Zymomonas mobilis subsp. mobilis ATCC 10988: one gene and its partner. Each later gene encodes a partner of the first gene's protein in a complex. Links are inferred from orthologs where the notes say so. Each region holds a gene or a part of one and is shown on either strand. Other genes may lie near its edges.

Region 1 (4,293 bases):
ATCGCGTTATCGCTGTCATCGACAGCGAGCCATAAGGATGCCATGGGCAAAAAATCAGAGAGCGACTTTTCTATTTCAAAACGATCTTTTGCTTTTAGAAAAAGATGTGTTTCTTGCACCGCATCGCGCCAGATTTCCATAACACGCTGCCCATCGCCAGAATTTGATTTTCTGATCCGAGATATGAAAGGCGTCTGGGGCATAAATTGAAGGTAACCTTGGTTCAAAAAGGGGCTTAGATTTTTCTACAAGAAAAGATGACCGCCATTTTGATGCCCATAAAAAGCTTTGAAATTGTTATTTTCAGAGTCGTTTAAAAAAACTACGATCTGTTTCTAAAATGCTTTAAATAGAAAAAAAGGTTTTTTTGTAAAAAGCCTTCCGCCTTATGGGAGACATTATGCTTTTATCATCACTTTCGCCGCAGGCTGCGTTATTAGAAGGTCTGGTACAAATTGCGCTACAGGCCGGAAAACGGGCGCTCGAAATTTATCATGGTGATTTCACCGTGATGAAGAAAGATGACGATAGCCCCGTAACGCAGGCGGATCGGGAAGCTGAAGCGATTATTTTACAGGGATTGAAAAAGCTGCAACCCGGTGTTGCCGTCATCGCAGAAGAAGAATACGCCAAAACCAAGAAGGGGTATAATACCGACAGCTTTTTCTTGGTTGATCCCATTGATGGCACGCAGGAATTTGTGAATAAGCGTGATGAATTCACGGTCAATATTGCCCTGATTAAAAAGGCCTATCCTATTTTAGGTGTGATCTATGCGCCGGCAATCAACCGCCTTTATGTCGGCGATGTGTTGGCTAAAACGGCATGGGCCGCTGATACGACTGAAGATTTCCAGATTGAAAACCGGAATAGCATTCAAATCCGTGAAGCGGGTAAGAAATGGGATGTAATGACCTCTTTTTCCCATAATAACCCTGCAACCGAGGCCTATTTGAAGCAATTACCGATCGAAAATCGGATTAAGGCCGGTTCTTCTTTGAAATTATGTTTATTGGCAGAAGGAAAAGCGGACATCTATCCCCGATTATCGCCTACCCATGAATGGGATACGGCTGCGGGTCATGCCATTCTTTTGGCCGCAGGGGGTAATGTGATCGACGAGACGGGTGAAAATCTGACCTATGGGAAACCGGGTTATCGCAACCCCGGTTTTATCGCCTATGGATCGGAGCAGCCGCCTTTACCTGTAGAAAAATAAGCATAAAAAAAGAGCCGGAAAATTCCGGCTCTTTTTCGTTATATCTTTGGTCTATGACATCAGATCTTTTTCAAGCTCTTTTCTTCCAACCAAGCTTCAAGCGATTTGATCGTATAATCGCCATCCACAAATTCTTCTTTGGCGAGAAGTGATCGCTGCAAAGGAATAGTCGTTTTAATCCCGTCAATGATAAATTCTTCCAGAGAACGGGAAAGGCGGTTGATTGCTTCTTGTCTTGTTTCACCATGCACGATCAGCTTGCCAATCATGCTATCATAGTAAGGCGGAATCGCATAACCGCTATAAAGGCCGCTATCGACCCGAACCCCGAAACCACCCGGAGCATGATAATTTTTCACCTTGCCCGGTGAAGGCGTGAAATTATCAGGGTCCTCGGCATTGATACGACATTCAATGGCATGGCCGGATAACGTAATCTGTTCCTGTGTACGGGACAGACCCTGACCATCAGCAACGCGGATTTGTTCGCGCACCAAGTCCAAGCCAGTGATCGCTTCTGTGACTGGATGTTCGACCTGAAGACGGGTATTCATTTCGATGAAATAGAATTGCCCGTTTTCGTATAAAAATTCAATCGTGCCTGCGCCGCGATACTGCATATCGGACATGGCCTTGGCGACGATCCCACCCATTTCTTCGCGCTGTTCTGCAGAGATAACGGGTGAGGGGGCTTCTTCCAGCACCTTTTGATGGCGGCGTTGTAAAGAACAATCACGTTCACCCAAATGGATGGCCTGACCTTCACCGTCACCAAAAATCTGGAATTCAATATGGCGCGGGGCGGCCAGATATTTTTCCATATAAATGGTGTCGTCACCAAAGGCGGCTTTGGCCTCGGATTTGGCTTGTGCCATCAGGCTTTCGAGTTCGTCTTCACTTTGGACGACTTTCATCCCGCGACCACCACCACCGGAAGCCGCCTTAATCAGCACGGGATAGCCGATTTCTGCCGCGACAGCTTTGGCTTCTCTGATCTCGTGAAGGGGGCCGTCTGATCCGGGAACCAGCGGCAGGCCGAGTTTACCTGCCGTCCGCTTGGCTTCTACCTTGTCACCCATAATACGGATATGTTCCGGCTTGGGCCCAATCCAGATCAGTTCATGGCTTTCGACGATTTCCGCAAAACGGGCATTTTCAGACAAAAAGCCATATCCCGGATGAACAGCATCGGCACCGGAAATCTCGGCAGCGGCGATGATATTCGGGATATTAAGATAACTTTCACCCGCGGGAGCGGGGCCGATGCAGACAGTTTCATCCGCCAAACGAACATGCATGGCATCGTCATCGGCGGTTGAGTGAACCGCTACCGTTTTAATCCCCATTTCATGACAGGCACGATGGATACGAAGGGCGATTTCACCGCGATTGGCGATAAGAATTTTTTTGATGGCCACGGAATTACTCTATTACCACCAGCGGCTGATCGAATTCGACCGGCTGGGCGTTTTCAACCATAATTGATGAGATGATCCCGCTTTTGGGCGCCACAATCGGATTCATCACTTTCATGGCTTCGACAATGAGCAGGATTGTGCCTTTTTCGACCTTGTCACCGACATGGACAAAATTGGAAGCGCCGGGTTCCGGTGCCAGATAAGCCGTGCCAACCATAGGCGAATAGACTGTGCCAGGATGATTCGCAGCTTCGGCAACAGGTGCTACCGCAGGCGCTGCCGATGCTGTGTTCATCGGTGCCTGCTGCATCGGGGCAACAGGAATAGTCTGTGGCTGGGCATAGACGGTAGCGTTGCGAACGACACGAATACGGCGGTCGCCATCCTGCACTTCAATTTCAGTCAGGTTCGTCGCATCCAATAAAGTTGCGAGTTGATTCACTAATTCGGGATCGACTTGCATGGCTTCTTTGTGTTTTTCTGTCATTCTTACGCTCACGAAAATTATTCCGGCTATCCGGCATTTATTAATTGTTAAGGCATAAACTGTAATAACCGGATAGTTATTACGGTTTCTGCCATGTCAGAGCTTGGCGGCAGCGTCCAGCGCAAGAGAGTAACTTTCTGCGCCAAATCCGGAAATTGTCCCCAATGCGGCCTCTCCGACATAGCTTTTATGACGAAAAGCCTCGCGGGCATGGGGATTGGAAAGATGCACTTCAATCACCGGCACCGTTATAGCTCTGATCGCATCATAGATCGCAACGGACGTATGCGTATAGGCCGCTGCGTTCAAGATAACGGCCTTTGCCTTTACAGCTTGAGCCTCCTGTAGCCAATCAATTAATGCCCCTTCGTGATTAGATTGTCTTATCTCGACGGTAACATCAAGTTTTTCTGCTTGAAGTTTTAATTTGTTAGCAATGTCTTCTAGCGTTTGATGCCCGTAGATTGTCGGTTCGCGTAATCCCAAGAGATTAAGATTAGGCCCGTTTAGAATAAATATGGTCGGCTTTTTGGCCATGATGTTACTTCCGGTTGCGAGTAGGGGTAAAGGCTCTTTATAGAACAGGTTAGATTTCTTAGGCAAAGGCAGCTTTTCATGAGTGATAGTCTCATCAATATCAAGCTAAATGGTGAACCTCATCAGGTGAAAGCCGGAATAACGATTGCGGCTTTGGCGCAATCATTGGGCTTGAATCCGGCCAAGGTGGCTGTTGAACGCAATCTCGAAATCGTGCCGCGCTCTGAACTCGGCAATGTAACCATTGAATCGGGCGATCAATTGGAAATCGTCCATTTTGTTGGCGGAGGTGATAATTTAATGTCTGATGATAGCTGGTCTGTAGCAGGCCATACCTTCAAATCCCGCTTAATTGTCGGCACCGGTAAATATAAAGATTATGCCCAGAATGCGGCAGCGGTAAAAGCCGCAGGGGCTGAAATCGTGACTGTGGCTGTGCGTCGGGTTAATCTGACTGATACATCTGCCCCGATGTTGACCGATTATATCGACCCGAAAGAATATTGTTTTCTCCCCAATACGGCCGGTTGCTTTAATGCAGAAGAAGCCGTGAGAACCTTGCGTTTAGCACGGGAAGCCGGTGGCTGGACTTTGGTGAAGTTGGAAGTTTTAGGCGAAGCCCGCACCCTTTA
Region 2 (3,871 bases), 640 kb from region 1 along the record:
TGATGCCTTTAATTCTTGAGCTTAATCAGGAATATCGGCGCGCATTGAAAGACCCGTCATTCATAGCAGAAAGAGATGATCTGCTAGAGCATTATGTCGGTCGTCCTAGCCCGCTTTATTTCGCGCCTCGCCTGACAGAAGCCTGGGGCGGCGCAAAAATCTATTTGAAGCGTGAAGATCTTAATCACACGGGTGCGCATAAAATCAATAACTGCATCGGTCAGGTCTTATTAGCGAAAAGAATGGGTAAAACCCGCGTTATCGCGGAAACCGGTGCCGGACAGCATGGTGTCGCAACGGCGACCGTTGCGGCTCGCTTTGGTCTATCTTGCACGGTCTTTATGGGTGAACTGGATACAGAGCGCCAGCAACCCAATGTCTTTAGAATGAAATTGTTAGGTGCCGAGGTTCGTCCCGTTAAAGCGGGTTCCCGCACCTTAAAAGATGCCATGAATGAAGCCCTGCGTGATTGGGTGGCTCATATTGATGACACTTTCTATATTCTTGGCACGGCAGCAGGCCCCCATCCATATCCTGAAATGGTGCGTGATTTCCAATCCGTGATTGGACGCGAAGCCAGAGAGCAGATTCAAAAAGCAGAAAAGCGTTTACCGGATTTATTGATCGCAGCCGTTGGCGGTGGATCAAATGCTATGGGGCTTTTCCATCCTTTCCTTGATGATACAGATGTCGCTATGATTGGTGTCGAGGCTGCCGGTGAAGGCATGGAAACCGGTCGTCATGCAGCCAGCTTAACGGGCGGCGCACCGGGTATCGTCCATGGAAACCGCACCTATCTTCTTTATGATGAGAATGGTCAGATTAAAGATGCCCATTCGATTTCAGCCGGTCTTGATTATCCGGGTATTGGCCCTGAACATAGCTGGTTAAAAGACATAAAACGTGTCCGTTATGAAACCATTACGGATAACGAAGCCTTGGCCGCTTTCCAGCAGCTTTGCCGATTAGAGGGTATTATTCCGGCATTGGAATCTTCCCATGCTTTGGCAGAAGCCGCCAAAATAGCCCCGACAATGGGCAAAGACAAAGTCATTATTGTTAATCTTTCAGGGCGTGGCGACAAAGATATCTATACCGTAGCCAGCCATTTAGGGGTCGCGTTATGAGCCGGATTGCCAATACTTTTGCCAAAACAAAAAAAGAAAATCGGGCTGCTTTGATTGCCTTTCTGACGGCAGGTGATCCCTCTATTGAAGCGACCCCTGCCCTGTTGGATAGTCTGGTTGAAAATGGCGTCGATATTATCGAATTAGGGATGCCCTTTTCTGATCCGATGGCAGATGGCCCCGCTATTCAGAAAGCCAATCTTCGGGCTTTGGCGGCTAAAACTGGCTATAATGACATCTTTAGAATAGCCACGGAATTTAGAAAACGACATCCGGAAACGCCGCTTATCCTTATGGGATATGCCAATCCGATGACGTTTAAAGGCAGCGACAGCTTCGCCGCCTCTGCAAAAGAAGCCGGTGTTGACGGCATTATCTGTGTCGATATTCCGCCAGAAGAAGACGCAACCCTTGGTGTCGCAGTGCGCGAAAAAGGCATGGATATGATCCGGCTCGCCACCCCGACCAGTGATGAAGCGCGTTTGAAAATCATCCTCGATGGGGCTTCCGGTTTCCTCTATTATGTTTCTGTCGCGGGCGTTACGGGTCTGCAACAGGCAACTGAAGCCAGCATTGATGCCGCGCTTGATCGGATTAAAGCTGTAACAGATTTGCCGGTTGCCGTCGGTTTCGGTATTCGTTCACCAGAACAGGCCGCAGCGATTGCCAAAAAGGCTGATGCGGTTGTGGTGGGTTCGGCCTTTGTGTCTTGCATCGAAAAGGCTGTGACCAATCGCCAAGATCCCAATGCCGCCTTAGAAAAATTGGCTAAAGAATTAAGCACGGCCATTTCCGATGCCCGTAAGGAGGCCGCCCTATGAGTTGGCTCGAAAAAGTCCGAAACAAAATACCTTTTATTGTCAAACGAGAAACGCCTGATAATCTGTGGCATCGCTGCCCCCATTGTCAGACGATGATTTTCAACAAAGATTACGAAGAAAATCTGTCTGTTTGTCCAAAATGCGGCTTTCATGGCCGCATCGGGAGCCGTGCGCGTTTTGATTCCCTATTTGATGAAGGGGATTACAGCGTTCTTCCTCCGCCCGTCGTGCCGGAAGATCCGTTAAAATTCCGCGATACCAAACGTTATGTTGATCGTCTTAAAGCAGCCCGCCTTAAATCGGGCGAAAATGATGCGCTGCTTAATGCCAAAGGGCGGTTGGCAGGGCGTCAGACGGTTATTGGCGTTCAGGACTTTTCCTTCATGGGCGGTTCTATGGGCTTGGCGGTCGGAAGCGCTTTTGTGGCTGGTGTCAAAGCTGCAATAGAATGTCATTCGCCTTATATCATCTTTACGGCGGCAGGTGGTGCAAGAATGCAGGAAGGCATTTTGTCTTTGATGCAAATGCCCAGAAGCACGGCAGCTATTGCGGAGTTAAGAGAAGCCGGACTGCCTTATATTGTCGTCTTAACAGACCCGACAACGGGGGGTGTTACCGCCTCTTATGCGATGTTGGGTGATGTTCAGATTGCGGAACCCGGTGCCTTGATTGGCTTTGCCGGACAGCGTGTTATTGAATCGACCATTAGAGAGAAGCTCCCCGAAGGATTCCAGCGGGCAGAATATCTTCTTGAGCATGGTATGATTGATATGGTTGTTCCCCGTGCTGAAATGCGTGATCGTCTGATCTCGCTTGTGGATTATCTGCTTCCTGCCAATGAAGCGGCCTAAACATTCCTTGCTGTTCGAGATATAAATTATGGCCGATCACGCCCGTTCCGATAATCCAGATGTTCAATTCCAATTAGACAGATTGGCACGCCTCTCACCGGGAAGTGACATCTTGGGTCTAAGCCGTATCAGCGAATTGCTGGAACGGCTGGGACATCCAGAGCATCACCTGCCCCCAGTATTCCATGTTGCTGGAACCAATGGCAAAGGCTCTACTTGCGCCTTTCTAAGAGCGGCACTTCAGGCCGCCGGTTTGTCTGTCCATGCCTATACCAGTCCGCATCTGGTACGTTTTAATGAACGTATCAGAATAGCTGACAAGCTGGTCGATGATGATACCTTGGCTGGTTTATTAAAAGAAGTATTGGATATTGGTGAGGATGTCGGTGCTAGCTTCTTTGAAGTCACCACGGCGGCGGCCTTTTTGGCTTTTTCTCGGAACCCTGCGGATGCCTGCGTCATTGAAGTCGGTTTAGGGGGCAAGCTCGATGCGACCAATGTCATTACCAATCCGATTGTATGCGGGATTGCCCAGCTTGGGGTCGATCATCAGGCTTTTTTAGGCGATAATGCCGAAGATATTGCAGCCGAAAAAGCTGGTATTGCCAAAGAGACAGTGCCTCTGGTCACGCAGACCTATGAGCCTTCTATTGCGGCGCAGATCAAAAAAATAGCTGATGAGAAAAAAGCGGTTTGGTTGCCTCGTGGCAGCATATGGGAATGGACAGTTTACCAGAATGAGCTGCATTATCGGGATAAGGCTGGACGGCTCCATTTGCCTTTACCGCGGTTAAACGGCAGTCATCAGAATGAGAATGCGGCCTTGGCCGTTGCGATGCTGCGCCATCAGAAAGTTATTCAAATACCAGAGGCGGCTTATAAAGCGGCTATGGGATGGGCTTTCTGGCCAGCCAGATTGCAGCATGTCTCGGATGGTCGTTTGGTAAGCCAATTACCGGTTGGGGCAGAATTGTGGATTGATGGTTGTCATAATCCCGCCGCCGCCCCTTCAACGGCAGCTTTCTTCCAAGAACATGTCGAAAAAGAGAAGAAGCCTTTCCATCTTATTATG

What was found. The genes of interacting proteins can lie anywhere in the genome.
Region 2: the proteins of accB (region 1) and accD are in contact, whole or in part, in a solved structure (PDB 8UXZ), measured with the Escherichia coli proteins. The link is inferred for Zymomonas mobilis subsp. mobilis ATCC 10988 from one-to-one orthologs.

What each region holds. Positions count from the first base shown.
Region 1 is NC_017262.1:642,033-646,325, reverse strand. The notes cover bases 1,384-4,293. They hold accB (acetyl-CoA carboxylase biotin carboxyl carrier protein), read right to left. Parts: upstream 3,125-4,293; coding sequence 2,642-3,124; downstream 1,384-2,641. Other genes in these bases: thiS (sulfur carrier protein ThiS), read left to right, coding at 3,740-4,293; aroQ (type II 3-dehydroquinate dehydratase), read right to left, coding at 3,221-3,661; accC (acetyl-CoA carboxylase biotin carboxylase subunit), read right to left, coding at 1,384-2,637. Outside these bases: ZMOB_RS02880 (acetyltransferase), read right to left, coding at 1-203; 3'(2'),5'-bisphosphate nucleotidase CysQ, read left to right, coding at 401-1,219; more of accC, read right to left, coding at 1,279-1,383. UniProt on the Escherichia coli protein: This protein is a component of the acetyl coenzyme A carboxylase complex; first, biotin carboxylase catalyzes the carboxylation of the carrier protein and then the transcarboxylase transfers the carboxyl group to form malonyl-CoA.
Region 2 is NC_017262.1:1,286,409-1,290,279, reverse strand. What follows is about bases 873-3,871. They hold accD (acetyl-CoA carboxylase, carboxyltransferase subunit beta), read left to right. Parts: upstream 873-1,944; coding sequence 1,945-2,799; downstream 2,800-3,871. Other genes in these bases: ZMOB_RS05735 (bifunctional folylpolyglutamate synthase/dihydrofolate synthase), read left to right, coding at 2,828-3,871; trpA (tryptophan synthase subunit alpha), read left to right, coding at 1,124-1,948; trpB (tryptophan synthase subunit beta), read left to right, coding at 873-1,127. Also shown: more of trpB, read left to right, coding at 1-872.